DNA from 4 places in the Streptomyces sp. NPDC057253 genome. Region 4 is predicted to be linked to each of the others. Evidence: riboswitches for the same ligand, from Rfam matches in the RefSeq annotation. Region 4 holds a riboswitch; each other region holds the start of a gene.
The links. A riboswitch is a leader RNA that binds a small molecule or an ion and turns the genes downstream of it on or off. The one in region 4 is predicted to bind S-adenosylmethionine.
Positions count from the first base shown of each region.

Region 1 (7,624 bases), on a different contig from region 4:
AGTACACCGGCACCACACTCCGCGACCACCTCGGCCTGCGCGCGCCCCTCACCCACCGTGCCGCGCAGGAACGGCAGCAGGCAGGCTGAGGACCGGGATGCCCCTTCACCTCAGGACCTCAGGACCTCAGGACCTCAGGACCGAGGACACATGACTGACAAGAAGCTGTCACAGACGGACCGGAATGCGGGCTCGCCTCGCGCCGGTTCTGACTGACATGACTGTTGGAGTAGCGCTCAACGCGTCCGACGCGCCGAACCAGGTCGACGCCACCGTCCAACTCGCCCAGGAGGCCGCGGAGTTCGGTGTCACGTCGGCCTGGTTCGGGCAGACCTTCGGCGCGGACTCACCCCAGCTCGCGGCGATCGTCGGGCGCGAGGTGCCGGGCCTCCAGGTCGGCACCTCCGCGATTCCCGTCTTCGGCCGGCATCCGCTGCTCGTGTCCAGCCAGGCCCAGACCGCGCAGGCCGCCACCCACGGCCGCTACCACCTCGGCCTGGCCCTGGGCACGAAACTGCTGACGGAGACCGGCTTCGGCCTGCCCTTCGAACGCCCCATCGCCCGGCTGCGCGAATTCCTCATCGCCCTGCGGGAGTTGACCGAGACCGGTACGGCCGACTTCCACGGGGAACTGCTCACCGCGGCCACCCCGGTCCCGGCGCGCGTGCCGGGCGCCGAAGGCGGTGTCCCCCTGCTGGTCGCCGCGATGGGCCCACAGGCCCTGCGGGCCAGCGGGGAACTGGCGGACGGGATCCTGCCCTACCTGGCGGGTCCCCGTGCCCTGGCGGACCACATCGTGCCCGCCCTGACCGCCGCGGCCGAGGCAGCCGGACAGCCCGCGCCGAGGGTCGTGGCCCTGGTGCCCGGCGTGGTCACTGACGACGTGGACGCGGTGCGGGCCAAGGCCATCGACAACCTCGCGTTCTACGAGCAGATCCCGTCCTACGCCCGGGTCATCGAACTCTCCGGCGGCCGGCGTGCCGCCGACCTGGCCGTGATCGGCGACGAGAAGACGGTCGAGGCCGAGGTACGCCGTTACCGCGACGCCGGCGCCACCGAGGTCGTGTTCTCCGGCACCGAGCTCGCGGGGGAGGCGGCTCGCCGACGCACCTGGCGACTCCTCGGCGAACTGGCCGGCTGAGCACAGCCGTCGACTCGACAACCCCCTACCGCCCCCGCCCAAAAGCCCCCGACACCAAGGAGATTCCCCATGACCACCGAGGCCACCACTGACCTCCACGCCTTCACCGAGAACTGGCAGGAGTGGCACCGCGCCCAGGAGGCCCGGCTCGCCGACCCCCACGGGTTCCTGGCGGTCACCGGCCTGCACTGGCTCGACGAGACGCCCCAGCGTTTCCCGGACGCGCCCGGCGCCTGGCGCACCGGCCCCGAGGGAGTCGTCGTCGACCTCGACGAGGGCGAGGAACTGGTCGTCGACGGCACGCCGGTGCACGGTGAACACCGCTTCGGTGTGATTCCCGAGCGCGGCGGCGTCAACGCCGTCTGGAAGGACGCCGTCATCGAGGTCGCCAAGCGCGGCGGCAACGACATCGTGCGCCCCCGGCACCCGGACGCGCCGCTGCGCACGGCCTTCGCCGGAACGCCCGCCTACGCCCCCGACCCGCGCTGGGCCGTGACGGGCCGCTACGTCCCCTTCGACACTCCGCGGCCGACCACCGTGGGCGCCGCCGTGGAAGGCCTTGAGCATGTGTACGACGCTCCGGGCAGGGTCGAGTTCGAGCTGGACGGGCGCCCGCTGTCACTGACCGCGTTCCCCGGCCACGGCGCGGGACGGCTGCTGGTCCTGTTCACCGACGAGACCTCCGGGGTCACGACCTACGCCGCGAACCGGGCCCTCGCCCTGGAGCCGCCCGCCGCCGACGGTTCGGTCGTCCTGGACTTCAACCGGGCCACGAACCTGCCCTGCGCCTACACGGACCTGGCCACCTGCCCGCTGCCCCCGGCCGAGAACCGGCTGCCGGTGGCGGTCGAGGCCGGTCAGAAGATCCCCCGTGAGCGCGGTGGCTCCTGAGCTGGGCGCACTCGCGCCCCGACTCCCCCTGCACGGCGTGCTTTTGCGCCATTGACGTACGGCAAGCGCCCTCCGTACGATCACAAAAGGCATTGAGTGTCAGCGTCAAGCCCTGGCTCGCTGACCGGCAACCCTCCCACGCGGTGGGGTGCTCCAGGTGAAAGCCCGGCGGGATCACCGACGATCTCCGCAAGCGCGTAGCCCCTCGCACGGGGCCAAGGACGGGAAGGATCGGCATGCGGCTTCGTTGTGAAGACCTCGGTGCGTCCTTCGGTCTCGCCACGGTGTTCTCCCGGCTCTCGCGCCGGCGCCACATCGACCTGAAGCGCTCGGACAGCAGCCTCTGTCAGGCCTGACAGGCCGTCCCAGGGCCGGTCGACGTCCGGCACCGGTCGTCGCCGCACCCGGCTCCACCTGATCCCGCCCTCTGCCGGATCCCCGTTTCCCCCCTGATCCCCGTCTGCATCGCGCAGCCCCGGCCCGGCCGACGCCGGCCGGGGCCGCACGCCCCGGCACGCCCACGCACGCCCGCGCCTTCTGCGGCACCCGTGCCTGGTGACACGAGTAGGAGTACCCCTCCGTGAGAGCAATTCCGGATTTCCGATCCTCCCGTTGGGCGGCGCTGACCGCCCTGGCCACCACCGGTGTGCTGCTGACCGCCTGCGGATCGAGCGGTGACGGCTCCGGCGCCGGCAGCGGCCGGCCGAAGTCCGGCGGCACCCTGACGTTCGCGGTGGGTTCCGACTCCGGCTGCGTGGACCCTCAGCAGGTCAACAGCAACGAGAGCATCTACTCGGTGCGCCAGACCGTCGACTCCCTGACCGACCAGGACCCTGAGACCGGCAAGATCGTGCCGTGGCTGGCCAAGAGCTGGGACGTCAACTCCGACGCGACCCAGTTCACGTTCCACCTTCGCTCGGGTGTCACCTTCAGCGACGGCTCCCAGCTGACCGCGCAGGTGGTCAAGGACAACTTCGACGCGGTGCCGAAGCTCGGCCCCCTCGGGGCCCTCGCGCAGGGCTACCTCAGCGGTGTCCAGAGCACCGCCGTGGTGGACCCGCTCACCGTCAAGGTGACCTTCAAGCAGCCCAACGCACAGTTCCTGCAAGCGACTTCGACCCACTCGCTGGGCATCGAGTCGTCGGCGAGCGCGAAGAAGACCCCGCAGCAGAAGTGCAGCGAGGGCGTGATCGGATCCGGGCCGTTCGTGCTGAAGCAGTACGTGCAGAACCAGTCGATCACCCTGGCCAAGCGCACCGGCTACGACTGGGGCTCCTCCCTGTGGTCCAAGAAGGGCGAGGCCTACCTGGACAAGGTGGTGTTCAAGGTCGTGCCCGAGGCGGGGGTGCGGGCCGGCAGTCTCCAGTCCGGGCAGGTGGACGCGATCAGCAGCGTCGGCAAGGCCAACGAGGCGGCCCTCAAGGGCGGTCAGGTCACCCTGCTGCGGCGCGCCAACCCCGGCGTGGTGTTCGGCCTGGGCCTGAACAACTCCCGGCCCCTGCTCAAGGACACCAAGGTGCGTCAGGCGATCCTGGCCGCCGTCGACCGGAAGCAGATCGCCGACACCGTGTTCCCGACCGGCACCCGGCCGGCGACCAGCGTCCTGGCGCACACCACACCCGACTACACCGACCTCTCCTCGGATCTCGCCTTCGACGCGGCCAAGGCCAAGTCCCTGCTCGACGAGGCCGGTTGGAAGGAGGGCAGCGACGGGATCCGCGTCAAGGACGGCAAGAAGCTGCGCCTGACCATCACCTGGTTCCCCAACGCGGGCACCAACCAGCCCGCCCTGGAGCTGGTCCAGCAGCAGTTGAAGGCGGTCGGGATCGACGTGGTGCTCCAGCAGCGCCAGGTCAGTGACTTCGCCACCACCGTCCAGTCGAGTGACTTCGACGTGGTGTGGGGGAACGTGACCCGCGCCGACCCGGACATCCTGCGCACCTCCTTCTCCACCCAGTTGAACAACTCCTACAAGCTGCCCGCCAGTTCGCTGGACACGGCACTGTCCGAGCAGGCCGCGACCCCGGACACCGCCAAGCGCGGGCAACTGGTGGACGAGGCGCAGAAGCTGATCGTGCAGAACGCGTACAACGTGCCGGTGGTCGAGCTCCAGACCCAACTGGCCGTGACGAAGAAGGTCCACGACCTCGACTTCGACTCGGGCAGCCGCGTCCAGCTGCACGACACCTGGATCGGCTGACACGTGCGCCGCTATGTGATCAAGCGACTCGCGCAGGCGGTCGGGGTGCTGTGGGCGGCGTACACGGTGTCGTTCCTGGTGCTGAACTGGCTGCCCGGTGACCCGGTCACCGCGATGGCCGGTGCCGGGCTGGACTCGGGCGAGGTCGATCCGGCCCGGCTCGCCGCCCTGCGGCACGAGTACGGCTTCGACAAACCCGTGCTCGTGCAGTACGCCGACTATCTGGGACGGGCGGTGCGCGGGGACTTCGGCAACGCGGTGTCCACGGGCCGCCCGGTGACCTCCACGCTCGGCGACGCACTGCCCCAGACCCTCCAACTGACCAGTGCCGCCCTGCTGTTGGCGGTGCTGCTCGGCGGAGGCCTCGCGGTGCTGGCGACCTACACCTCGCAGCGGTGGCTGCGGCAGCTGCTGCTGTCGCTGCCGCCGCTCGGGGTGTCCGTCCCGACGTTCTGGGTGGGGCTGCTGCTCGTGGAGGCGTTCTCCTTCCGGCTGCGCTGGTTCCCCGCGTTCGGCAACGACGGATTCAGGGGGCTGGTGCTGCCGGCCCTCACCCTGGCGGTGCCGACCGGTGCGCAGATCGCGCAGGTGCTCGCCAAGAGCCTGCTCACCGCACTGGACCAGGCGTATGTGGAGACCGCCCGGGCCAAGGGCGCCGGCCGGTGGCGGGTCCATCTGCGGCACGCGCTGCGCAACGCGTCCCTGCCGGCGCTGACGGTCGTCGGCCTCCTGGTGGGACAGCTGATCGCCGGTTCGGTGGTCGTCGAGACGGTGTTCTCCCGCGACGGCCTCGGCCGGGTCACCGCGGCGGCGGTCACGGCGCAGGACATCCCGCTGGTCCAGGGGGTAGTGGTGTTCGGAGCACTGATCTTCGTCATGACCAACCTCGTCATCGACCTGGTCTATCCCCTCCTCGACCCCCGGATCGTGGTCACCTCGGGCGGAAAGGCGGCCCTCGCATGAGCCAGAGCCTTGTCGACGACTCCGCCGAAGCGGCCCTGGGACTGGCCCGCCCGGTCGAGACGCGGCCCGACCCCGGTCCCGGCCGCCGCGTGGACGTACGGCGCCTGCTGCGCTTCGCGGTGCGCCGCCCCGGGCTGCTGCTGTCCGTGGTCGTCCTGGTGCTGGTGGTGCTGGCCTCGTTCCGGCCCACCCTGTTCACCTCGCAGGATCCGCTGAAGGGCGTACCGTCGCAGAACTTCCGCGGCCCGAGCGGCAGTCACTGGTTCGGCACCGACGAGCTGGGCCGTGATGTGTTCTCCCGGGTCGTGCACGGCGCCCAACTGTCCCTGAAGGCGACGCTGATCGCCGTACTCGTGGCGTTCGTGGTCGGAGGTCTGCTCGGGGTGGTCGCCGGGTTCGTGGGCCGCTGGGTGGACGACGTGCTGATGCGCTTCGTCGACGTGCTGCTGTCCATCCCCGCGCTGTTCCTGTCCCTGGCCCTGGTCACCGCGCTGGGCTACGGCACGGTGAAGGTGGCGGTCGCGGTCGGCATCGCCAGCGTGGCCGCCTTCGCGCGGGTGGCGCGCTCGGAGGTGCTGCGGGTACGGCAGGCGGTGTTCGTGGAGGCGTCGCGCGCGAGCGGGGCCCGCTGGTACTCGGTGCTGGGCCGGCACGTCCTGCCCAACGCGGCGGGCCCGGTGGTCGTGCTGGCCACCCTCGACTTCGGCTCCTCCATCCTGGCCGTGTCCGCGCTGAGCTTCCTCGGCTACGGCGCGCCCCCGCCGGCCCCGGAGTGGGGGACATTGATCTCCGACGGCCGCAACTACCTCGCCAACGCCTGGTGGTTGACCGCACTGCCCGGGCTGGCGATCGCCGCGACCGTACTGGCCACCAACCGCATCGCCCGGGCACTGGACGGCGAATGGTCCCGGCAGCGATGACCGACGAACGTGAGAACGGTGAGCACGTGAGCGCACCCCTGCTGGAGATACGCGATCTGTCGGTGTCGTACCGCACCCGGGGCGGCACAGTCGCCGCCGTCCGCGGCGTGGACCTCGACGTCTGGCCGGGACAGGTGACGGCGGTGGTCGGCGAGTCCGGCTCCGGCAAGAGCACGACCGCGCACGCGATCACCCGGCTCCTGTCGGCGAACGGCAGCATCGACACGGGCACCGTCCGCTTCGGCCGGCACGACCTGGCCACCCTGTCGGAGGCCGAACTGCGCACGGTACGCGGGGCCCGGATCGGGCTGGTCCCGCAGGATCCGACGGTCTCCCTGAACCCGGTCAAGCGCATCGGCGACCAGGTCGCGGAAGTGCTGCTGATCCACGGTCTGGCGACCCGCCGCTCGGCCCACGCCGAGGCGGTCGCCGTCCTGGACCGGGCCGGACTGCCCGACGCGGCCGTCCGGGCCCGGCAGTACCCGCACGAACTGTCCGGCGGCATGCGCCAACGCGCCCTGATCGCCATCGCCATCGCCGCCCGGCCCGAGCTGATCATCGCCGACGAGCCCACCAGCGCGCTCGACGTGACCGTGCAGCGGGTCATCCTCGACCATCTCCAGCGCCTCACCGAGGAGTCGGGCACCGCGATCCTGCTCGTCACCCACGATCTCGGGGTCGCCGCCGACCGGGCCCAGCGGCTGGTCGTGATGTCACAGGGCAAGGTCGTCGAGGCGGGCCCCACCCAGGACATCCTCGCCGACCCCCAGGACGCCTACACCCGCCACCTGCTGGCCAGCGCCCCGAGCCTGACCACCGCCCGGCCCCGCACCCCGGCCCCCCACACCCCACCGGACGCGGCACCCCTGGTCGAAGTACGCAACCTGGTCAAGGAGTTCAGGCTGCCCCGCACCGGGGACGGGCCCCGCACCCTGCGCGCCGTCGACGACGTCAGCTTCACCCTCCACCGCGGCCGGACCCTCGCCCTGGTCGGGGAGTCGGGCTCCGGCAAGTCGACCACCGCCCGCCTGGCGCTCCGGCTCGCCGACGCGACCGCGGGACAGATCCTCTTCGACGGCACCGACGTCACCACCGCCAAGGGCGCCCGGGCCAGGCAACTGCGCCGCCGCGCACAGCTCGTCTACCAGAACCCCTACGCCTCGCTCGACCCGCGCTTCTCCATCAGTGATGTGATCACCGAGCCGCTGCGCGCCTTCAAGGTCGGCGACCGCGCCTCCCGGGTCACCCGGGCCCGCGAACTGCTCGACCGGGTGGCGCTTCCCGCCGCCACACTGGAGCGCCGGCCGGCGGAACTGTCCGGCGGGCAGCGGCAACGCGTGGCGATCGCCCGCGCCCTCGCCCTCTCCCCCGACCTGGTGGTCTGCGACGAGCCGGTCTCCGCCCTCGACGTGTCCGTGCAATCCCAAGTGCTGGACCTGCTGGCGGAGTTGCAGGCCGACACCGGGGTGGCCTACCTCTTCATCTCCCACGACCTGGCCGTCGTACGGC
Region 1 is NZ_JBHUXV010000028.1:39,214-46,837, reverse strand. Features, by position in the region: gene ACFULQ_RS17825 (NtaA/DmoA family FMN-dependent monooxygenase) at 1-89, shown strand, start outside; gene ACFULQ_RS17820 (LLM class F420-dependent oxidoreductase) at 218-1,141, shown strand; gene ACFULQ_RS17815 (DUF1684 domain-containing protein) at 1,211-2,032, shown strand; SAM riboswitch class IV at 2,121-2,234, shown strand; gene ACFULQ_RS17810 (ABC transporter substrate-binding protein) at 2,613-4,232, shown strand; gene ACFULQ_RS17805 (ABC transporter permease) at 4,236-5,195, shown strand; gene ACFULQ_RS17800 (ABC transporter permease) at 5,192-6,115, shown strand; gene ACFULQ_RS17795 (dipeptide ABC transporter ATP-binding protein) at 6,112-7,624, shown strand, end outside.
Region 1: it holds a riboswitch for S-adenosylmethionine, as region 4 does, so the genes downstream of both, ACFULQ_RS17810 (ABC transporter substrate-binding protein) here and thrC (threonine synthase) in region 4, are expected to answer to the same signal.

Region 2 (7,624 bases), on a different contig from region 4:
CCACGGACACAAGGGCCTGCCGCGGCTGTCCCGGCGGGTGTAGATGCTGCCGGGAGAAGACCTCGCCGCACGGCGGGTGTTGCTGGTGTGCATGGCGGCGGGCGCCACGACCCTGCTGGACCAGGCCGTTCTGAACATCGCGGTGCCGAGCATGCGGCAGTCGATCGGGGCCACCGGGGCCGACGTCCAGTGGATCGTGGCCGGGTACTCGCTCGCCTTCGGCCTCGCCCTCGTCCCCGGTGGCAGTCTCGGAGACCTGCACGGACGCAAGCGGCTGTTCCTGGCCGGGATGACGGTCTTCCTCCTGGCCGGGGTCACGGCCGCGACCGGAGGAGGGCCCGGAACCCTGATCGCTGCCCGGCTGGTGCAGGGAGCCGCGGCCGGGATCGTCAACTCGCAGGTGATCGGCACCATTCAGGACGTCTCCCAGGGTGTGGCCCGCGGCCGAGCGCTGGGCCTGTACGCGGTCACCGGCGGCGTGGCCACGGCCCTCGGACCGCCTCTCGGTGGTGCGCTCGTCGCCGGGCTCGGACCCGAGGCGGGCTGGCGCGGTTCTCTGTTGCTGAGCGCTCCGTGCGCGGTGCTCACCCTGGCCCTCGCGGCCCGCTGGCTGCCCCCACCGCGGCGCACCGCCCGCGACTCCCGGCTGGACGTTCTCGGCCTCGCTCTGCTCTGCGGCTGCACGCTGACGCTGATGGTGCCCTTCATCCGGACCCCGGGCAGCGGGGGAGAGGCGCTCCTGTGGGGCACCGCGGTGGGTGCGGCGGCAGCCGTGTTCGTCGTTGACCAGCGACTGCGGGTGCGACGGGGACGCCAGCCGCTGGTGCACCCCGCGCTGACCTCGTCGAAGCCGTACATGCTGGGCACGGCCGTCGCCATGGCCCAGTTCGGCTCCTCACTGGCCGCCTTCCTCGTGCTCACCGTCTTCCTGCAGGACGGGCTCGGCCTGTCCGCACTGCTCACGGCGGCGGTCACCCTGCCCGGTGCGGTCGGGATGGGCGCCTCCTCGGCCCTCGCCTGGCGGCTCGTGCGGCGGATCGGAGCGCGCACGGTGACCGTGGGCCTGAGCCTGGGCATCGGTGCCGCCCTGGCGGGGGCGGCGGTCGCGCTGTCCGTGCCGACCGCGGCGCTGCCCGTCGCTCTGGCGGCGACCCAGTTGGTGTCCGGTGTCGCCGGGGGGCTCACCGTCTCACCCAACCAGACCCAGGTACTTCAGCATGCTCCGGCAGAGGCGGCGGGAGTGGGCGGCGCGATCCTTCAGATGGCCCAGCGCATCGCGGCGGCCGTCTGCCTCAGCGCCGTCCCCGCGGTGTACCTCCACGCCGCTTCCGGCCCGCCCGGAGCCGGCCATCACCGGACCGGATACGCACTGGCCTCCTGCGTCTGCGCAGGCCTGCTCGCCGTGGCCCTGCTGCTGTCCCTGCTGCGCCGCACCGGCACGCGGTCCCGCCTGTCGGTGCACCGCGCCGGCTCGCTCCCCGCGCTCCAGGAGGACGACCTGACCACCCGTGCCGCGGAGCCTCGCATCAGCACCCTGTTCCCATCGAATCCCAAGGAGAACTCATGCGTTCGACCAGAACCCGGCCCGCCCTCGTAGTGCTGGGCGCGACGGCACTGCTGACCGCGTCCCTCGCGGTTCCGCAGGCCTCGGCGGCCGGCCGTACGTCCACGGCTCTCACCTGGTACGACGCGACAGCCGAGACCATCGCGAAGGCCGGGGCATCGACCCAGATCACCAACAGCCGTACCTGGGCCATCAGTTGGCTCGCAGCCGCCCGGGCCACCCGGAGCGTCCCCGCCGGTGTCGACCGCGGCGTGTATCAGGAGGCGGCGCTCGCCGGGGCCGTACATCGTGCGTTGGTGGCGCTGGCCCCGAGTCGCACGGAACAGCTCGACGCGACGTCCAAGGAGACCCGCGACGCGATTCCCGACGGTCCGGCCGAGGAGCGGGGCATCGCGGCGGGCGAGCGGCAGGCGGACCTCGTCCTCGCGTCGAGACAGGGTGACGGTCTCGACCCCGCCTCCGTCAACGCGCCGTATCCCGTCAAGCCCGCGGCGCCGGGTGTGTGGCAGCCGACGCCACCCGACCACGCGCCGGCGGCCCAGTACGGCAACCGTCTGGCCGAGCCGTTCCTGCTGAGGACACAGAGCCAGTTCCGGCTCGGCCCGCCGCCCGCCCTGGATTCCGAGCGCTACGCCACCGACCTCGCGGAGGTGCGGGCCTACGGTGCCGTCGACAGCGCGGTGCGCAGCGCCCGCCAGACCGAGACCGCCACCTTCTGGCTCGGCTCCTCCCTCACCCTCTACACCGAGCCGCTGCGGGTGGCGTTCGCCCGCTCGCATCAGGGTGTCGCCGGGCAGGCACGGCTGGTCGCGCTGTTCCATGTGGCGCTGGTGGACACGCAGATCGCGACCTCCGACACCAAGTACGCGTACGAACGCTGGCGTCCCGTGACCGCGATCCGCACCGGCACCATCGACCCCGATCCCGGCTGGACGCCGCTGCACACCACCCCGGCGCATCCGGACTACCCGAGCGGCCACAACACCTACGCGGGCGCCGCGCAGACCGTCCTGTCGGCGCTCACCGGCCCGCGCACAGCCCCCTTCACCCTGACCAGCCCCACAGCTCCGGGCGTGACCCGGACGTACACCACCTGGAAGCAACTCTCCGACGAGAACATCGACGCCCGGGTCTACTCCGGCATCCACACGAGGTCGGCCGACGAGGCGGGGATCACGCTCGGCACGAAGGTGGCACGGTACGTCCTGAAGAACTCGCACGGACTCCTTGCGCCGCGGTGACCCTCCGGGCATCGGAGACGGAGCCCGTCCGGACGTGAGCCGGTGGCCGGCGGGGGATCCGTGCGGCAGGGGGTCGCGCGAGGCCGAGGACATGCGCGAGGCGCGGCGTCAGGTGATCAGGGCCGTCGGAAACCGGCCCTCCTGGCCCCACCGGCACTGCTGCCCCGGACGTCACCCCGATGTGTGCCCCGCCTACCCAGGGCGGTGGGGTCGGAGACGCGTCGCCGCTCCGGTTCGACGGTAACGGCGGCGAGCGGCGAGGCACCCGCAGCGTGAGCCGGCGCGCCCTCGCCGCCTGCGCCTGCCCCGTGCGGAGGATCAGTTCCGGCCCGTCCGCTGAGCCAAGAGGGTGCGCAGACGGGTCAGGCGGTCGATTTCTGTGTCCATGGCGGCGAGCCGGTGTGTGATCACGCGGGCACCGGGGGCGGTCGAGTCGGCGTCCGCGCAACGCAGTTGTGGGTTCCCGGCCAGGAGGTGGATCCGGTCGGCGATGCCGTGCAGGTCCTCGACGGTGAGGCCGAGGCCGAGGAGCTCGCGGATGACGCGGACGCGGGCGACCTCGTCCGGCCCGTACCGGCGTTGGCCGGTCGCCGTACGCCGCGGTGGCGGCAGCAGACCGCGCTCCTCGTAGAACCTCAGGGCCCGTGGGGTGGTCCCGGCCGCTGCCGCCGCGTCTCCGATGCGCATCCCGACCTCGCTTCGTGTGGGTCACCGGGCCGGCAACTCCACGACCACGGTGCCGAAGTGCCGTCCCTCGAACAGTTCCTGCAACGCCCGCGGGGCCTGTTCGATGCCCGGGATCCGCACGTGCGGAAAGGAGATCTCACCGGAGCGCAGCCAGCCGCCGAACCGTTTGACCCACTCCTGCGTCACCTCGGGATGGTCGACGCCGCTGTAACCGCTCAGCGTGATCCCCTGGTTGATGACGCGGAAGGTGTCGATCTCCGCCGGAGCGCTGTCACCGTCCTGGTGCGGTGACAGCTGGCCGGACAGCGCGCCCACGAGCGCGAAGCGGGCGCCTCGACGCGCCACCGTGAGCGCCGCCGTCAGCTGCTCGCCGCCCACGGTGTCCACCAGGACGTCGATGCCTTCGGGCGCCGCGGTGCCCAATTGCTCGGCGAACGTGGGGAATTGCCCGCCGGACACCACCACCGCGTCGTAGCCCAGTTCGGTGCGCAGCCGCTCGGCCTTGGCCGGGGACCGGGTACTGCCGATGACCTTGCGGGCCCCCAGCAGCCTGGCGATCGGACCGGCCAGAGTCCCCACCGCGCCCGCCGCCCCCGTGACGAGGACCGTGTCGCCGGGACGGACGTCGGTGAGCCTGGTGAGCGCGCCGTAGGCGGCCGACCCCGACGACAGGTGGGCGACCGGATCCGGCAGTGCGGCGTCGACCGGGGTGCAGTCGGCCGCGGCCACCAGCGCGTGCTCGCGCCACCCGAGCAGGTGGGTGACGGCGTCCCCCGGCCGCAGTGGGCTGCCCGGGCCCACGCCGACGACCTCGCCCACAGCGGGGCCGAAGAGCACGCCACCGGCGTGGATCGGCGGCAGGGGTACTCCCTCGGGTGCGCCTCCGATCAGGGTGCGCAGCCCGGGAAACACGAGGAAGTACCGGTTGCGGACGAGGACCTGTCCGGGCCCGGGCATGGGCAGCGACTGGGCGACGACGGCGAAGTGCTCGGGGCCGGGCAGCCCCTCAGGAGCGGTGACGAGCCGGATCTCGCGGGTGGCGGACGGCAGGGGAGTGGCCATGGGGGCTCCTGGTCGGGAGAAGCGAGGCGGGCCGAGCGGGCGACCCGCCGGTGCGGGCGCGCAGACGTTAGCCCCTGACGCGCACGTCAAGGTCAAGCCGGGATGCTCGCAGCGTCCACGCCGGCCCCTTGCCGGCGTCGAGCGTCCGCGTCGAACCGGGCCGCCGACCGTTCCACCTGCTGGACCGGCGTTGACAAGAGTTCGGACTGTTGTCTTAATTACCGTTCAGAACGGTCAAGAGCGTCAGCGACAAGCCCTGGCTTGCTGACCGGCAACCCTCCGCCGCGGTGGGGTGCCCCAGGTGACGACCCGACCGATGAAGTGTCGGTAAGCGCGAGGCCCTCAGGGCAGGAACGGTGACGGTGACGCCATGTACGCAGCACCCAGGACGGCGACGTGCCGCTCGCAGGGCTGCGCACCGTACGCCAACCTGCTCGTCGCCGATCGCGCCGTCGATCTGCTCCGCGTGAGCAGCGCACTGTGTACCGAGCCGGGCCGCGCCCGCTGTCGGGGCTGACACCTCCCCGCATCTCCCCCACTTTCTGACGGACACCGCCGCGGTGTGCCGTCGCCCTCCCCGCCCCCGGTGACTCGCCGAGGCGTCGGCCACTGACGGCCTGTCAAACCCCTTGGCAAATACACGAGTTACCCGTCCGCCGTTTCGTCACCGCGGTCGTGCCGGCCCTGGTCGCCCAGGTCCTCCGACCGGCCGCAACCAACAGACCTCCCCCCACGCCACCCTCATCACCTTCAGCGACAAGGAACGGCCATGCCCACCCAGTTCACCCGACGCAGCCTGATACGCGGCATCACCGCGGCGACCGCCGTCGCCTCCTTGGCCACCGGGCTCGCCGCCTGCGGTGGCAACAGCGACGCGGCCACCACCACCGACAGCGCCAGATCCGGTGAGGTCGTCATCGGCCGGGTCTCCAACGGCGCCGCCAAGGAGACCACCGTCAAGGTCTCCGAGGTCAAGTCCATCAGCGCCGAACTGCCCGCCGCCCTCAAGAAGAGCGGCAAGCTGGAGATCGGCATCGGTGCCCTGCCCGCCGGGTTCCCGCCGCTGGCGTACGTCGGCGACGACCAGAAGACCCTGACCGGCTCCGAGCCCGACCTCGGCCGCCTGGTCGCCGCGGTGTTCGGGCTCAAGCCCGAGGTGAAGAACTCCACGTGGGAGAACCTCTTCGTCGGCATCGACAGCGGCAAGGTCGAAGTGGCCTTCTCCAACGTCACCGACACCGAGGAGCGCAAGAAGAAGTACGAGTTCGCCTCCTACCGGCAGGACAACCTCGCCTTCATCGTGCCGAAGAAGAGCACCTGGAACTTCGACGGCAACTACGAGAACCTCGCCGGCAAGACGATCGCCGTGGGCTCCGGCACCAACCAGGAGAAGATCCTCCTGGAGTGGAAGCACAAGCTGGCCAAGGAGGGCAAGAAGCTCACCGTCAAGTACTTCCAGGACAGCCCGAGCACCTATCTCGCCCTCAACAGCGGCAAGATCGACGCCTCCTTCGGCCCCAACCCCGGCTTCGCCTACCACAACCGTCAGGTGGCCAACACGCCCAACGCCACCCGCACCGCGGGCACTTACTCGGGCGCGGGCGCGAGCCTGCAGGGCCTGATCGCGGCCACGGCGAAGAAGGACAGCGGCCTCGCCAAGCCGCTGGCCGACGCGATCAACTACCTGATCAAGAACGGCCAGTACGCCGAGTGGCTCAAGGCGTACAACCTCAACAACGAGGCCGTCGCCAAGTCCGAGGTCAACCCGCCCGGGCTGCCGCTCGACAACTCCTGACCACCGCGCACCGGGGACTCCGCCGCCGCCCCGCGACGGAGTCCCCGCCGGCCGGACCCACCGAGCCGCACCCCGGAGACCGCAACGCCATGTCCGTCACCACCCTCGACACCAACTCCGCGCACATCCTGGACAACCCCGCCTGGGCCGCGCTCACCGGCCCGCACGCCCACTTCGCCGAACGCGTCGGCCACGCCGCCCGCTATCAGCAGGACGTGGCTCCCTTCCACGCCGTCTCCGACGGGGACGACCCGCGCGCCTGGGCCGACCTCGCCGCTCTCGTCGGCCCCAACGGCACCGCCGCGGTGGGGGGAGTCACCGAGGCTCCGGACGGGTGGGAGATCGTCGGCGAGGGAGAGGGCGTCCAACTCGTGGACACCGCGCTGCGGGCCGAACCCGCCCCCGAGGCGGTACGGCTCGGACCCGACGACGTGCCCGAGATCCTGGACCTGATCGCCCGCACCAAGCCCGGCCCCTTCCTCGAGCGGACGATAGACCTCGGTACCTATCTGGGCATCCGGGACCGGGGACGCCTGATCGCCCTCGCCGGTGAGCGGCTGCGCCCGCCCGGCTGGACCGAGATCAGCGCGGTCTGCACCGACCCGGCGTATCGCGGCCGGGGTCTGGCCACCCGGCTGGTCCGCGCGGTCGCCGCCGGGATCCGGGAGCGCGGTGACACGCCGTTCCTGCACGCGGCGGCGGACAACACCAACGCCATCCGGCTCTACGAGTCGATCGGCTTCACCCTGCGCCGCCGTACGACCTTCTCCCTTGTACGGCGGACCGAAGCCGCCGTCCTGGAAGAAACGGCATAGCCGTGCCGTTGTCCTTGTCGAAGGCGATGACTTGGGGGTGGGTCGAGTGACACGTGTACTGCGCTCCGCCCACCTCTACTCCCGGCCGCACATCGATCTCCAGCGCGTGTCCGCCGCGCTGTGTTGTTCCTGACCCGTCTGCTGCCCCCCGCCGCCGCGCCCCCACCCTTGCGGGCCGGCCTTCTCGTACGGATCTCCAGGAAGGCACCTGCTCGTGTCCCCTTCTTCTTTGCATCTTGCTGTCGCCTTGGACGGCACCGGCTGGCACCCGGCTTCCTGGCGTGAGCCGGTGGCCCGGCCCGGTGAGCTGTTCACCGCCGGTTACTGGGCCGATCTGGTCGCCGAGGCCGAGCGCGGCCTGCTGGACTTCGTGACCATCGAGGACGGCCTGGGCCCGCAGTCCTCGCACCTGTTCGCTGCGGACGAGCGCACCGACCAGGTCCGCGGCCGCCTCGACGCG
Region 2 is NZ_JBHUXV010000028.1:52,165-59,788, forward strand. Features, by position in the region: gene ACFULQ_RS17855 (MFS transporter) at 44-1,597, shown strand; gene ACFULQ_RS17860 (vanadium-dependent haloperoxidase) at 1,564-2,805, shown strand; gene ACFULQ_RS17865 (MerR family transcriptional regulator) at 3,124-3,492, opposite strand; gene ACFULQ_RS17870 (MDR family NADP-dependent oxidoreductase) at 3,514-4,554, opposite strand; SAM riboswitch class IV at 4,787-4,894, shown strand; gene ACFULQ_RS17875 (transporter substrate-binding domain-containing protein) at 5,324-6,349, shown strand; gene ACFULQ_RS17880 (GNAT family N-acetyltransferase) at 6,439-7,164, shown strand; gene ACFULQ_RS17885 (putative leader peptide) at 7,211-7,297, shown strand; gene ACFULQ_RS17890 (LLM class flavin-dependent oxidoreductase) at 7,379-7,624, shown strand, end outside.
Region 2: it holds a riboswitch for S-adenosylmethionine, as region 4 does, so the genes downstream of both, ACFULQ_RS17875 (transporter substrate-binding domain-containing protein) here and thrC (threonine synthase) in region 4, are expected to answer to the same signal.

Region 3 (7,624 bases), on a different contig from region 4:
CACGTGCTCTGCCCCTGCCACCAGTCCACCTTCGACCTCTCCGACGGTGCCCGGGTGATCTTCGGCCCCGCCGGTCACGCCCTGCCGCAGCTGCGCATCGGCGTGAACGACGAGGGCTACCTTGAAGCGCTCGGCGACTTCGAGGAGCCCGTCGGTCCTGCATTCTGGGAGCGCGGATGAGCACTACAGAGTCCACCGAAGCCCGCTCTCGCGGGAAGGCACCGGCCGGCGAGCGTGTCGCCGACTGGGCCGACGGCCGGCTGGGGATCTACTCCCTGGCCAAGGCCAACATGCGCAAGATCTTCCCCGACCACTGGTCGTTCATGTTGGGTGAGGTCTGCCTCTACAGCTTCATCATCATCATCCTCACGGGTGTGTACCTGACGCTGTTCTTCCACCCGTCGATGAACGAGGTGGAGTACCACGGCAGCTACGTCCCGCTGCAGGGACAGCTGATGTCCGAGGCGTTCAACTCGACCATGCACATCTCCTTCGATGTGCGCGGTGGTCTGCTGATCCGGCAGATCCACCACTGGGCGGCGCTGATCTTCCTCGCCGGCATGTTCGTGCACATGATGCGGGTGTTCTTCACGGGCGCGTTCCGCAAGCCGCGTGAGGTCAACTGGCTGTTCGGCTTCCTGCTGTTCGTCCTCGGCATGTTCACCGGCTTCACCGGTTACTCGCTCCCGGACGACCTGCTCTCCGGCACCGGTGTCCGCTTCATGGAGGGCGCGGTCCTGTCCGTGCCGATCGTCGGCACGTACCTGTCGTTCTTCCTGTTCGGCGGGGAGTTCCCGGGCGGCGACTTCGTGGCCCGCTTCTACTCGATCCACGTCCTGCTGCTGCCGGGCATCATGCTCGGTCTGGTCGTCGGCCACCTGATCCTGGTCTTCTACCACAAGCACACGCAGTTCGCGGGCCCCGGCAAGACGAACAACAACGTGGTCGGCATGCCGCTGCTGCCGGTCTACATGGCCAAGGCCGGAGGCTTCTTCTTCCTGGTCTTCGGTGTCATCGCGGCCATCGCGGCGATCGCCTCGATCAACCCGATCTGGTCGATGGGCCCCTACCGTCCGGACCAGGTGTCCACGGGCGCCCAGCCGGACTGGTACATGGGCTTCTCCGAGGGCCTGATCCGTGTCATGCCGGGCTGGGAGATCAACTTCTGGGGTCACACGCTCGTCCTGGGTGTGTTCATCCCGCTGATGATCTTCCCGCTGGTCCTGGTCGCGATCGCGGTCTACCCGTTCATCGAGTCCTGGGTCACCGGCGACAAGCGCGAGCACCACATCCTGGACCGCCCGCGCAACGCCCCGACGCGTACGGCCTTCGGTGTCGCCTGGATCACCTGGTACTTCGTGCTGCTGGTCGGTGGTGGAAACGACCTCTGGGCCACCCACTTCCACCTGTCGATCAACGCCATCACCTGGTTCGTGCGGGTCGCGTTCTTCGTCGCCCCGGTCCTCGCGTTCATCGTCACCAAGCGGATCTGCCTCGGCCTCCAGCGCCGTGACAAGGACAAGGTGCTGCACGGGCGCGAGTCCGGCATCATCAAGCGCCTGCCGCACGGTGAGTTCATCGAGGTGCACGAGCCGCTCAGCCAGGAGCAGCTGCACACGCTCACGGCACACGAGCAGTACAAGCCGGCCGCGATCGGCGCCACGGTCGACGAGAACGGCGTCGAGCGCAAGGTCAAGGGCACCGAGAAGCTGCGCGCCAAGCTGAGCGAGGCGTACTACGGCGAGGAGTCCCAGATCGCCAAGCCGACCGTCGAGGAGTACAAGGAGATCACCAGCGGCCACGGCCACCACTGATCCCTGCTTGTCGCTGCGCTCGCCACAGCGCGGTTGAAAGGACCCCGTCCGAATCCCGGACGGGGTCCTTTGCCGTGCGGGTGCGGCTTCGGTGGGGGCGGGCGCTTTTTGCGCAGTTCCCCGCGCCCCTGAGATGGCCCGTCCGAACACCGGACGGGGGCCTGCGACGTGCTGTGGGCTGGATAGGGTGGCAGCAGACTTCTCTACGACATCTGGAGCGGCCCCATGAGCGCTGTGACCCCCGCTGGAGGCGACATCGCGGCGGGCCGTTCCTGGCCCGAGGTGTTGAACGCCCTGCTGTACGGGCGGGACCAGAGCGCCGACGCCACGGCGTGGGCGATGGACCGGATCATGCAGGGCGAGGCGACCGACGCGCAGATCGCCGGGTTCGTGGTCGCGCTCCGGGCCAAGGGCGAGACGGTCGAGGAGATCAACGGGCTGGTGCGGACGATGTACGCGCACGCCAATGTGATCGAGGTCCCCGGGCGGACGGTCGACATCGTCGGCACCGGCGGCGACGGCGCCAAGACCGTCAACATCTCCACCATGTCGGCGATCGTCGTGGCCGGAGCCGGCGCCACGGTCGTCAAGCACGGCAACCGGGCCGCCTCCTCCGCGTCCGGCGCCTCGGATGTCCTGGAGAAGCTCGGCGTCAATCTGGAGCTGACGCCGAAGCGGGTGGCCGAGGTCGCCGAGGAGGCCGGGATCACCTTCTGCTTCGCGATCAAGTTCCATCCCGCGCTGCGTCACGCGGGCGCCGCACGCGGCCAGTTGGGCATCCGCACGGTCTTCAACATCCTCGGCCCGCTGACCAACCCCGCCCGGGTGCGCGCCCAGGCCGTCGGGGTCGCGGACCCGCGCATGGCCCCGGTCGTCGCGGGCGTCTTCGCCGAGCGCGGCAACTCCTCGCTGGTCTTCCGCGGTGACGACGGCCTCGACGAGCTGACGACCACCTCGACCTCCCACGTCTGGGTCGTCCGGGACGGCAAGGTCACCGAGGAGAGCTTCGACCCCCGTGACGTCGGCATCGAGCTGGTCCCGGTCGAGGCCCTGCGCGGTGGTGACCCGGCGTACAACGCGGAGGTCGCCAGGAAGCTCCTGGACGGCGGGACGGGCCCGGTCCGGGACGCCGTACTCCTGAACTCGGCGGCCGCGCTGGTGGCCCTGGACCCGGGCACCGGGACGCTGGCCGAGCAGCTGCGGGCCGGGATGGACAAGGCCGCGGAGTCGATCGACTCCGGGTCGGCCAAGCGGACGCTGGAGCGCTGGGTGGCCGCGAGCAACGCGTAGCGGCCGGCGGGGTGTCGTCCCGCGATCCGGACACGGGTTGCGGGACGACGATCACATCGCGTAGGTTTTTTGACCAGGTCATGAGTGACAGTCATGAGGCCCCGGCCGACTGTCCGGCAACCCTCCGTCCGTGGCGGGGTGCCCCGGGTGAAGACCAGGCCGTAGGCAGCGAGGTCTGCGGCAAGCGCGGATCCCTCACGAACCAGGGATCCTGGTCGTTCGAGGAGTCTTCCGTGAGCAAGCGAATGCGCTAGGGCGCCGAGCCCCGCCTCCGCACACCCCTCTCACCCTTCACTTTTCACGGGAGTCCCCCATGTCTGTCTCCACCGCTGCCTCCGTCCAGTCGCTTTGTGCCCAGCTGCCCGTTCTGGGCCGGGATGTCACCGTCCCGCTCGTCACGGGTGGCGAAGTCACCTACGCGGCGCTCGACTACGCGGCCAGCGCCCCCGCCCTCCAGCGCGTCTGGGACGACGTGGCGGCCTACGCGCCCTACTACGGCAGCGTGCACCGCGGGGCCGGCTACCTCTCCCAGCTGTCGACCGACCTCTTCGAGAACGCCCGCAGGACCGTCACCGAGTTCCTCGACTGCCGTGCGGACGACCAGCTGATCTTCACCCGGTCGACCACCGACTCGCTCAACCTCCTCGCCGCCGCCCTCCCCGCCGACTGCCAGGTCTTCGTCTTCGAGACCGAGCACCACGCGAGCCTGCTGCCCTGGAAGGACGCCCGGGTCAGCTACCTCGACGCCCCGCGCACCCCGCTCCAGGCCGTCGAGACCCTGGAGAAGGCCCTCGCCGCCCGGGACCCCTACGGCCCGGCCCTGGTCTGCGTCACCGGTGCCTCCAACGTCACCGGTGAGCTGTGGCCGGTCCGCGAGCTGGCCGCCGCCGCCCACGCCCATGGCGCCCGGATCGTCCTCGACGCCGCCCAGCTCGCCCCGCACCACCCGGTGAGCGTCCGCGACCTCGACGTCGACTGGGTCGCCTTCTCCGGCCACAAGCTGTACGCCCCCTTCGGCTCCGGAGTCCTCGCCGGCCGCGCCGACTGGCTCAGGGCGGCCGACCCCTACCTCGCGGGTGGTGGCGCCAGCCGCAAGGTCACCCGGCGCGAGGACGGGGGAGTGGACGTGGAGTGGCACGACAGCGCCGCCCGCCACGAGGCCGGCTCCCCGAACGTCATCGGCGCCTACTCCATCGCGTCGGCCTGCAAGGCCCTCACCGAGGCCGGCTTCGACACCCTGGTCGCCCGTGAGCAGCACCTGATCGAGAAGGTCCGCGAGGGCCTCGCCGAGGTCCCCGAGGTCCGTGTCCTCTCCCTGTTCGGCGACGACGCCCCCCGCGTCGGCGTGATCTCCTTCGTCGTCGAGGGCTGGAACAGCTCCCACTTCGCCGCCGCCCTGTCCGCCGAGTACGGCATCGGCGTCCGCGACGGCCTCTTCTGCGCCCACCCCCTCGTCCGCACCCTCCTCGGCAGCGACCCGCAGACCCAGGGCGAGTGCGGGGCCCCCGAGGCGGCGCCCGGTGAGAAGTCGCTGAACGCGATCCGGGTGAGCTTCGGCGCGGGCACGCCGGACGAGCACGTGGAGCGGTTCGTGAAGGCCGTGAAGGAACTGGTCGCGGACGGTGCGAAGTGGTCGTACCGCACGGAGGACGGCCGCTGCGTCCCGGCCGTCTGACGTACCGGCGTCCACCCCGCGTATACGCTCGACCCCGGCAGCCGTACGGAGGCAGGGGGAGCACGGGGTGCAGGAGCTGCGCGAGACGGACCCGCGGACCATCGGGCCGTACGAGGTCCTGGGCAGACTCGGGTCCGGCGGGATGGGCGAGGTGTATCTCGCCGAGGCGCGCGGCGGGCCCCGGCTGGCCGTGAAGGTCGTCCGCGCCGAGCACGCCGAGGACCGCACCTTCCGCGCCCGTTTCCGCCACGAGGTGCGGGCCGCGCAGACCGTCGGCGGAGCCGGCACCTACACCGCGCGGGTCGTGGACGCGGACACCGGGGCCGCCCGGCCGTGGATGGCCAGCGAGTTCGTGGCGGGCCCCAACCTGCGGGACGCGGTGCTCGACCAGGGGCCGCTGGGCGCGGACGCGGTACGGCTGCTGGCGGGCGCGCTCGCCGAGGCGCTCGCCGCGATCCACGCCAAGGGCCTGGTGCACCGGGACCTCAAGCCCTCCAACATCCTGCTCGCGCCGGACGGGCCCCGGGTCATCGACTTCGGGATCGTCCGGGCGCTGGAAGGCACCGCGCTGACCCGGACCGGGGTGGTCGTCGGGTCGGTCGGCTACCTCTCGCCCGAGCAGATCCGCAACGGCGCCCAGGTGGTCCCGGCCAGCGACGTCTTCTCCCTGGGCGCGGTGCTCGCGTACGCCTCGGGCGGCAAGGAACCCTTCGGCGAGGGGCAGGACTCGGTCGTCCTGCTGCGGATCCTGACCGGGGACGTCGACCTGTCCGCCGTACCGGAGGAACAGCTGCCGCTGGTGGAGGCCTGTCTGCGGGACGATCCCGCGGCGCGGCCGACGCCCGCCGAGCTGGTCGCGGCCGTGGGGCACACCGCCGGCTCGCTGCGGGAGGGCCTGCGGGAGGGGTGGTTCTCCAGGGGGACGCCGACCGTGGCCCTCGGCGGTGGCGAGCGCTGGGTGCCGGAGGACGGGGCGCGGGAGCGGCTCAGCGGGGTGGAGTACGTGGCGCCCACGACGGTCACCGACGTGCCCGTGGCCACCTCCGCCGCCGCGCCGGAGCCCTCGCGGCGTCGGATCCTGGCGGCCTGGGCCGGTGGCGCGGGGGCGGTGGGCGCCGGGGGCCTGGGCTGGTGGCTGCTGCGGAGTGGCTCGGACTCCTCCGCCTCCTCCGCGGGCGCCGGACGGACCGTGCAGGGCGGCTCCGCCGCGGCCGAGGTGGGATGGACGTACGCCGTGCAGGGGCTCGGCGGGCGGCGCGGACCCTGTGCCGCCGTCTCGCCCGACGGCACCCGGGTGTACGTCGGCGGCGCGGACGGCTCGATGCACGCCCTGGACCTGAACGGCCGGACGGTGTGGCGGACCGCGCTGGGCGGCGAGGCCATGTCCCCGCTCGCCACCGCCGACGGCGTGTACTGCCTGCTGGAGGACGACAAGGAGGGCGCCTCCGAGCTGTGCGCGCTCGGCCCGCGCGGCAAAATCCGCTGGACGAAGGCCTTCGCCGCGAACAGCCAGTTCCCGGTGGCCTTCGGACGACTGGTCCTGGTGTCCTACGGCGACGGCTCGGAGGCGGGCGGGGTGCGCGCCTACGCCCCCGACGGCAGCGTGCGCTGGTCCACGCCGACCGGCGCGGCACCCACCAGCGAGCCCCTGGTCGCGGACGGGGTGGTCTACGTCGGCACCTTCGGGGACCAGGTGCAGGCCCTGGACGCGAAGACCGGCAGGCGGCTGTGGGCCACCAAGGCCGGCACCGACACCGGGCGGCCCGCGCTGGTCGGCGGCACCCTGATGGTCGGCTCCGGCGGCGAGCAGATGCTGCACGGCCTCAGCCGCGCGGGCAAGCTGCTGTGGAACTCCGGAAACGACAAGGTGTACGGCAGCCGCTACTTCACCTGCGTGCCCTTCGCCGGGCTCGGCGTCACCGCGTCCGACTTCGAGCTGGTCGCCCTCGACCCCGCCGACGGATCGACGGCGTGGTCCTTCCTGTTCACCGACGACGGCAGCCAGTACAGCGACCCGGTGGTCTTCGGCGACACCGTCTACGTACGCCGGGGGTCGACGCTCTACGGCCTTGACCGCAAGGGCAGACGGGTCTGGCGGAAACGGGTCCAGGGCGGTGCGTCCGTCGGCACCCAGGCACCGGTCGTCCGGGACGGCCGGGTCTACGTGGCGACCGCCGACGGCATTACGGTGCTGGCGCTCGGCTCCTAGCCGTCGGGTTCGGTCAGCTGTCCAGACCGATGGCGAACGCGGCCTCCAGGTCGTGCTGGGAGTAGGTGCGGAACGCCACGTGGGTGTCGGTCGCCTCCACGCCCGGGATCTTGCTGATGCTGCCCGGGATCACCTCCGCCAGATCCTCGTGCTGCTTGACCCGGACCATGGCGATCAGGTCGTACGTCCCCGTCACGGAGAAGACCTCGCTCACGGACTCCAGCGCGGCGATCCGCTCCGCGATCTCGGGGATCCGGTCCACGCTGGTCTTGATGAGGACGATCGCGGTGATCACGGCTGGTTCTCTCCCTCGGGGGCCGGAGCTGGGGCGGCCTTCACTCTAGTCGTAGGGCCGAAGCGCACCCAGGCGAAGACCAGGCCCAGGCCGAAGCCCACCACGTGGGCCAGATAGGCCACCCCCGGTCCGTCGCTCGCCCGGCCCGCCGCCAGCCACTGGAGGGTCGCCCAGAACGGCAGGACGACCCAGGCCGGAAAGCGCAGCGGCAGGAAGAAGAGGAACGGCAGGAGACTGGTCACCCGGGCCCCGGGGAACAGGAAGAGGAACGCTCCGAGGACCGCGGAGATCGCCCCGGACGCGCCGACCAGGGACTGCTCCGAGCCGGCGTTGGCGGCCGC
Region 3 is NZ_JBHUXV010000141.1:12,612-20,235, forward strand. Features, by position in the region: gene ACFULQ_RS42275 (Rieske 2Fe-2S domain-containing protein) at 1-180, shown strand, start outside; gene ACFULQ_RS42280 (cytochrome bc complex cytochrome b subunit) at 177-1,814, shown strand; gene trpD (anthranilate phosphoribosyltransferase) at 2,040-3,104, shown strand; SAM riboswitch class IV at 3,181-3,297, shown strand; gene ACFULQ_RS42290 (aminotransferase class V-fold PLP-dependent enzyme) at 3,418-4,779, shown strand; gene ACFULQ_RS42295 (PQQ-binding-like beta-propeller repeat protein) at 4,847-6,988, shown strand; gene ACFULQ_RS42300 (Lrp/AsnC family transcriptional regulator) at 7,002-7,283, opposite strand; gene ACFULQ_RS42305 (rhomboid family intramembrane serine protease) at 7,280-7,624, opposite strand, start outside.
Region 3: it holds a riboswitch for S-adenosylmethionine, as region 4 does, so the genes downstream of both, ACFULQ_RS42290 (aminotransferase class V-fold PLP-dependent enzyme) here and thrC (threonine synthase) in region 4, are expected to answer to the same signal.

Region 4 (7,624 bases):
AGCCCTTCCTCAACGCGCTGCCCGCCTCCGAGCTGCCGCCGGTGGGCAAGACGTCGTGGGCGTCGGTCAGCGCGGCCGTGAAGAAGCGGATCGGGTCGGCGGTGAGCTCCGGCGGGAGCCCCGAGAACGTGCTGCGGGAGCTCCAGCTCACCGCCCAGAACGCGGAGTAGTCGCGCTGTCAGTGGCGGGGGTTACGGTTTTCGGCATGGAGCAACCGGAGCTGGACCGCAGGGAGCGGGACGTCCTCGCCCTGGAGCGCCGCGGCTTTTCCGGCCCCGGCGCGAAGGAGCGCGCGATACGCGAGGAGCTGGGCCTGGCGCCGGTCCGCTACTACCAGCTCCTCAACGCCCTCCTGGACGACGAACGCGCCCTGGCCTTCGACCCGGTGACGGTGAACCGCCTACGGAGAGTGCGGGAGGCCCGCCGCTCCGAGCGGTAGCCTCCGGCGGCGGGACGGGTGCCGGTGGGCCTGGGCGAGGGCTGCGGACCGGTGTCCTGGGCGAGCCCGTGCCCGGGGTGAGCTGGTGCGGTGGGCGATCGGGCGTTGGGACGCTGCCGGCGAGCCGGGCCCGAGCAGGCGCTCCCATCGGCTGGGCCGGGCGGCCCGCAGCCTGTCGGCCGGAGGCGCCGGACCGACCAGGCGTTCCCATCGGCTGGGCCGGGCGGCCCGCAGCCTGTCGGCCGGAGGCGCCGGACCGACCAGGCGTTCCCATCCGCTGGGCCGACGGACCGCAGCCTGCCGTCGGCCGAGCCGGTCCGGTGACGGTCGGTCGTGGGCCGGGAGGCCGGGAGGCTCGCGGTGGTGGAGGGTGGGTGGTTCGGCGCGCGCTCGGGTCAGGCGAGTCGGGTCGCCAGCGTGCGGAGGAGGTTCACCACGCCTTCGGGGCCGTCGACCACCAGGTCGGCTCGTTTGCGGAGTTCTGTGACCTCGTCGCTGCCGCTGCACACCAGGAGGCCGGGGGTGCCGGTGGTGCGCAGGTCCTCGACCGTGGAGAAGGCCGGGAGGTCGCCGAGGTCGTCGCCGCCGTAGAGGACGGAGGTGGCGGACAGCTCGCGGACGTGGGCCAGCAGGGCCACGCCCTTGTCCATGCCCGGGGGACGCAGTTCCAGGACCAGCCGGCCGGGTTCGACGATCAGGCCGTGCCGGAGCGCCAGGTCGGTGAGGGGGGTGCGGAGGGCGTCGAAAGCGACCTGCGGGTCCGGGGCCCGGCGGGTGTGGACGGCCACCGCCCGGCCGCCCTTCTCCTCGATCCAGGCGCCGGTGCCGTCGAGGAGGGCCGGCAGCTCGGCGCGGACCGCCGCCACACCCGGGTGCGGTTCCGGTGCCGTGATCTCACCCGTGGCCGCGTCCCAGCGCTCCGCGCCGTAGTGGCCGAGGACGGTCAGATGCTCCAGACCGGCGACGCCCGCGAAGCCGCCGTGGCGCACCGCGACCTCGGCCGGGCGGCCCGTGATCACCGCCACGGACGCCACCTTCGGGGCCAGCGCGGCCAGCACCGACACCGCCTCGGGATGCGCCCGCGCCCGCTCCGGGTCCGCCACGATCGGCGCGAGCGTCCCGTCGAAGTCCAGCCCGATCACCGCGCCCCGCGGGTGCGACAGGAGCGCCCGGAGACCGTCGCGGCCGGCGGGCGTGCTGGGCGTCGGCAGGCTCATGCGTCCAGCGCCTTCAGCGCGTTCAACTGGTCCAGGAACCACTGGGCCGGAGGGAGGGCCGTGGCCGCCGCGGCCAGCCGCTTCGCGCGTTCGGCGCGGTCGTGGGCCGGCAGGGTCAGGGCCTCGTGCAGGGCCGCCGCCGTCTGCTCCACGTCGTAGGGGTTGACCGTGATCGCGTCGTCGCCCAGCTCCTCGTACGCCCCGGCCTCCCGCGACAGCACCAGCGCGCACCCCTCGTCGGAGACCACCGGCACCTCCTTCGCGACCAGGTTCATGCCGTCCCGGATCGGGTTGACCAGGGCCACGTCGGCCAGCCGGTACGCGGCGAGCGAGCGCGCGAAGTCGTCCTTGACGTGCAGCACGACCGGGGTCCAGCCGGGCGTGCCGTACGAGGAGTTGATCTCCTCCGCCACCCGCTGCACCTCGGCCGTGTAGTCCCGGTACACCGCGAGATCCTGCCGGGACGGATACGCGAACGCCACGTGCACGACCCGCTCCCGCCACTCGGGCCGCGACTCCAGCAGCCGCCGGTACGCCAGCAGCCCGCGCACGATGTTCTTCGACAGCTCGGTCCGGTCCACCCGCACGATCGTCTTCCGGCCGGCCCCGATCTCCTCGCGCAGACCGACGATCCGTTCCTCGACGTCGGCCGCGTGCGAACGCTCGCGCAGGAAGTCCGCGTCGGCGCCCAGCCCGTGCACGCCGACCTGCGTGTCCCCGAGCCCGCCCGCGAACTCCGTGGCGCAGGCCGTGAAGGCGTCCGCCCACCGGCGGGTGAGGAAACCGAGCCGGTCGGCGCCGAGCATGCCCCGCAGCAGCTGCGCCGCGATGTCGTCCGGGAGCATCCGGAAGTAGTCCACCGGCGCCCACGGCGTGTGCGAGAAGTGGCTGATCCGCAGGTCCGGGCGGAGCTCGCGGAGCATCCCCGGCACCAGGCACAGGTGGTAGTCCTGCACCAGGACCGCCGCCCCCTCGGCCGCCTCCTGCGCCAGCGCCTCGGCGAAGGCGCGGTTGTACGTCTCGTACGACGCCCACCGGCGCCGGAACTCCGCGTCGAAGACCGGCTCCAGCGGGGTCTGGTAGAGCAGGTGGTGGACGAACCAGAGGACCGAGTTGGCGATGCCGTTGTACGCGTCCGCGTGCACGTCGGCCGGGATCGCGAGCATCCGCACGCCGTCCTCGCCGACGCCCTGGGCGACTGCTTCGCGGTCGCCGTCGGACAGGGCCGAGCAGACCCACAGGGCGCCGGCGTCGGGGCCGATCGCGGACAGGCCGGAGACCAGGCCGCCGCCGCCGCGCTTGGCGTTGAGCTCGCCGTTCTCCTGGACCTCGTACGAGACGGGGCCTCTGTTGGATGCGACCAGTACGTTGGCGTTGTGCGAGGGAGCCATGACTCGACATCTAGCCCGGGGTGCAACCGCTCAAACGTTCCCGTGGGTGCGTGGTCGGCTGCGGGTCGGTGGGGGCTGGGCGCGCAGTTCCCCGCGCCCCTGGTAGGTCTACGCAGCCCTTCGTTTCATGTACTCCGGGATTTCCGTCATCGGTGGGCGTTCCTCCGTGTCCACCGAGTACGTGCGGGGCTCGAAGCCGTCCTCGCCGCGTTCGAACTGGGTCAGGGACGGGCGGATCATGTGGCCGCGGGCCAGCCTGAGCTGGGCCGTGCGGTAGATCGCCGCCGACATCCGGCCCAGTGCCTGGCCGTCCTGGTGACGGTGCTTGCGGACGCCGACGTCGACCTGGGCGAGGGCGTCCAGGCCCACCAGGTGCAGCGCGTCGACCAGCATGCCCAGCTCGACGCCGTACCCGACCGGGAAGGGGAGCTGTTCGAGGAGGCTGCGGCGGGCCGCGTACTCGCCGCCCAGCGGCTGGACGAAACCGGCCAGCTGCGGCCAGTGCATGTTCAGCAGCGGGCGCGCCATGAGCTCGGTGACCCGGCCGCCCTGACCCGCGGCGCCGCCCAGGGGACGGTCGTACATGCCCTTGACCAGGTCGACCTCGGGGTCGGTGAGCAGCGGGCCGACGATGCCGGAGACGAAGTCCGAGGAGAACTCCTTCAGGTCGGCGTCGATGAAACAGACGATGTCCCCGCGGGTGGCCAGCAGGGAGCGCCACAGCACCTCGCCCTTGCCGGGGAGGGCGGGCAGCCGGGGCAGTATCTCGTCGCGGTGCACCACGACGGCGCCGGCCGCGGCGGCGACCTCGGAGGTGCGGTCCGTGGACCCCGAGTCGACGACGACGATCTCGTCGACCAGCGGCACCTGCTTCACGAGGTCGTGACGTATCACGGAGACGATGTCACCGACCGTCTCCTCCTCGTTGAGCGCGGGCAGCACGACACTGACCGTCTGCCCGGTGCGCTGCTTGGCGGCCATGATCTGGTGGAGCGGGCGATCGGTCACCGACCAGGAGCGGGTGCTCAGCCAGCGCTCGACTTCTTCCAGCACGTAGGCGGCTCCTTCGTGTGTGATCCGTGTGATCCGTCTCGCGGTTCGGACGGCCTATCTCAACTGTCCTGGTTGTCGGTTACAGTCTTGAACAACGCGGGTGACCATCGCATGTCCTGGCAGGCCCGCCGACACAACTTCATACCGCTCATCCAGAGGGGCAGAGGGATACGGCCCGATGAAGCCCCGGCAACCCTCCAGTCGGTTCTCGTAGATCACCGTTGATCATTTCGCGAGGCTCCCGGCTAGGGAAGGTGCCAAATCCGTCTCACGGCGAAACGCGTCGTGAGGAAGATGAGGAGAAAGGGCCTCGCCTCCATGGCTGCGCAGACTGTTGCAAGCACCACGAACTCCGTCGACCTGGGTCCCGCCGCGGCACTGAGCTGCCGCGAGTGCGGCCACCGCGTCCCGCTGGGCCCGGTCTTCGCCTGCGAGGAGTGTTTCGGCCCGCTCGAGATCGCGTACGACTTCTCGGCCTACGACACCGAGGAGCTCCGCAAGCAGATCGAGGCGGGACCCGCGAACATCTGGCGCTACGCCCCGCTGCTGCCCGTGCCGGCGGACGTGGCGGACAAGCCCAACATCAACCCCGGCTGGACCCAGCTCGTCAAGGCCGACAACCTCGCCCGCGAGCTCGGCGTCACCGGCGGCCTGTACATCAAGGACGACTCCGGCAACCCGACGCACTCCTTCAAGGACCGCGTCGTCGCGCAGGCCCTGGAGGCGGCGCGCGCGTTCGGCTTCACCACTCTCTCCTGTTCCTCGACCGGCAACCTCGCGGGTGCGGTCGGTGCCGCCGCCGCCCGGGCCGGCTTCCGCTCGTGCGTGTTCATCCCGCACGACCTGGAGCAGGGCAAGGTCGTCATGGCCGCGATCTACGGCGGCGAGCTCGTCGGCATCGAGGGCAACTACGACGACGTGAACCGCTTCTGCTCCGAGCTGATCGGCGACCCGGCCGGCGAGGGCTGGGGCTTCGTCAACGTCAACCTGCGGCCGTACTACGCCGAGGGCTCCAAGACGCTGGCGTACGAGATCTGCGAGCAGCTGGGCTGGAAGCTCCCGGACCAGCTGGTCGTGCCGATCGCCTCCGGCTCCCAGCTCACGAAGATCGACAAGGGGCTCCAGGAGCTGATCAAGCTCGGGCTCGTCGAGGACAAGCCGTACAAGATCTTCGGGGCGCAGGCGGAGGGCTGCTCGCCGGTGTCGGTGGCGTACAAGGCGGGCCATGACGTCGTACGGCCGCAGAAGCCGAACACCATCGCCAAGTCGCTGGCGATCGGGAACCCGGCCGACGGGCCGTATGTGCTGGACATCGCCCGGCGTACGGGGGGTGCGGTGGAGGATGTGAACGACGAGCAGGTCGTCGAGGCGATCAAGCTGCTTGCGCGTACGGAGGGGATCTTTGCGGAGACCGCCGGTGGGGTGACCGTGGGGGTGGCGAAGAAGCTGATCGAGAGCGGTCTGCTGGATCCCTCGCTGACGACCGTTGTGCTGAACACCGGGGATGGTCTGAAGACGCTGGACGCGGTGGCGGGTACGGGTCTTACCGCCACGATCCGTCCCAACCTTGATTCGTTCCGCGAGGCTGGTCTCGCATAAGCAGGTCGCTGTGCGGCGGCGGGTCCGTGGGGGCTGGTCGCGCCCACGCGGCGGAGCCGCATATCGATACAGCCCCGCGCCCCCAGGGCGACTACCTGACCGGAGGTCCTGAACATGAGTGTTTCCGTCCGTATCCCTACCATCCTGCGCACCTACACCGGCGGGCAGGCCGAGGTGACCGCCGAGGGTGGGACCCTGGCCGAGGTCATCGCCGATCTGGAGAAGAACCACACCGGTATCGCCGCCCGGGTTCTCGACGACCAGGGCAAGCTGCGGCGGTTCGTCAATGTGTACGTGAATGACGACGACGTGCGCTTCGAGCAGGGGCTGGAGACGGCGACGCCGGACGGGGCCGGGGTCTCGATCATCCCGGCGGTCGCCGGCGGGTGACCGTATGACTGGTCATTACCTTCGGTAATAGTGATGACCGAGTGTTCATCCGATTGCCCCCTCCGTGAGAGAAGCGGAGGGGGCAATTCTCTATGGTTGAGCGCGGTACAGTTGGGGAAGCAGCGGCTTTCTCCTTGCCGCATGCATATGAGTTCTCGCTCCACGTGCGATGAGAAGTAGCCAAAGTGTGCGCGTCTTATGTGCCTTATGCGTGCTTTATGGGGCCCGACTTGCCCCGAATTCAGGCGAATTCTCACTACATTCCGGACCCCTTCCGTCCAGAATTCTCGTCCGATTGACCTGTTGCAGACGGCAGTTGGACAGATACATTCAGCCGCGGTCGACGCGTTCCGGCGCACGCCCCCAACCATGTGGGGGGTGAGGTCTGACCCGGATCCGCGAAGTGCGGGTCCGTGCAAGGGCCAGTAATAGGGGAGTTAGGCATGGCTCAGGGCACCGTCAAGTGGTTCAACGCGGAGAAGGGGTACGGCTTCATCGCGGTCGACGGTGGTGCGGATGTATTCGTCCACTACAGCGCGATCCAGATGGACGGTTACCGCACCCTTGAAGAGGGCCAGCGGGTCGAGTTCGAGATCTCGCAGGGTCAGAAGGGGCCGCAGGCGGACATGGTCCGTCTCGCGACTGGCTGAAGCACGCGCCGGGTAACAACAGCGTCGTTCTTCTTTTCTTCACTGAAGGGCTCGTACCCCATGGGGAGTCATGGGTACGGGCCCTTCGGTATGTGCCTGTGCCTCCGGCGGTTGGGCGGGGTCGGTGCGGGTTCGTGTTCGTCTGCGGGGCCGGTGGGGGCGGGCGTTTTGCGCAGTTCCCCGCGCCCCTGGGTGTGTGCGGGGGTTCGTGTTCGTCTGCGGGGCCGGTGGGGCGGTTTGCGCAGTTCCTCGCGCCTCTGCGCGCCCTTGGTGCCGGGCCGCTGCAACCTCCCCAGGGGCGCGGGGAACTGCGCGCTCGGCCCCCACCGGCCGGTAGCCGCCCGACCGCCGAAACCGTCGCCTCCGGGGTGCGCGATCCGGGTGCCGGGAGCTGCGCGGGGCGGCCCTCGCCGGTCCGCGCCCGCGTGAGCGAACCCGGCCCGGTCTTCGGGAGGCGCTTGCACTCGACCAGGCCGAGTGCTAATCATTGGCGTTAGCACTCTGAAGGTGAGAGTGACAAAGATGGACCGGGTCGGTGAGGCCCGCAGGCCTAGTGGGGCAAGGATCCACAGGCCGGCGAGCCGTCCGTCGCGGGCGCGGGCGCGGTCCGAAGGAATCACCCCCAGTCCTGGAGGGACCACTTCACATGGCCAAGATCATCGCGTTCGACGAGGAGGCGCGGCGCGGCCTCGAGCGCGGCATGAACCAGCTCGCGGACGCCGTCAAGGTGACGCTCGGCCCCAAGGGCCGCAACGTCGTCCTCGAGAAGAAGTGGGGCGCCCCCACGATCACCAACGATGGTGTCTCCATCGCCAAGGAGATCGAGCTCGAGGACCCGTACGAGAAGATCGGCGCCGAGCTGGTCAAGGAAGTCGCCAAGAAGAC
Region 4 is NZ_JBHUXV010000167.1:3,038-10,661, reverse strand. Features, by position in the region: gene ACFULQ_RS44485 (ABC transporter substrate-binding protein) at 1-170, shown strand, start outside; gene ACFULQ_RS44480 (DUF3263 domain-containing protein) at 206-439, shown strand; gene otsB (trehalose-phosphatase) at 835-1,656, opposite strand; gene ACFULQ_RS44470 (trehalose-6-phosphate synthase) at 1,653-3,047, opposite strand; gene ACFULQ_RS44465 (glucosyl-3-phosphoglycerate synthase) at 3,156-4,100, opposite strand; SAM riboswitch class I at 4,246-4,401, shown strand; gene thrC (threonine synthase) at 4,419-5,699, shown strand; gene ACFULQ_RS44455 (MoaD/ThiS family protein) at 5,814-6,089, shown strand; gene ACFULQ_RS44450 (cold-shock protein) at 6,533-6,739, shown strand; gene groL (chaperonin GroEL) at 7,386-7,624, shown strand, end outside.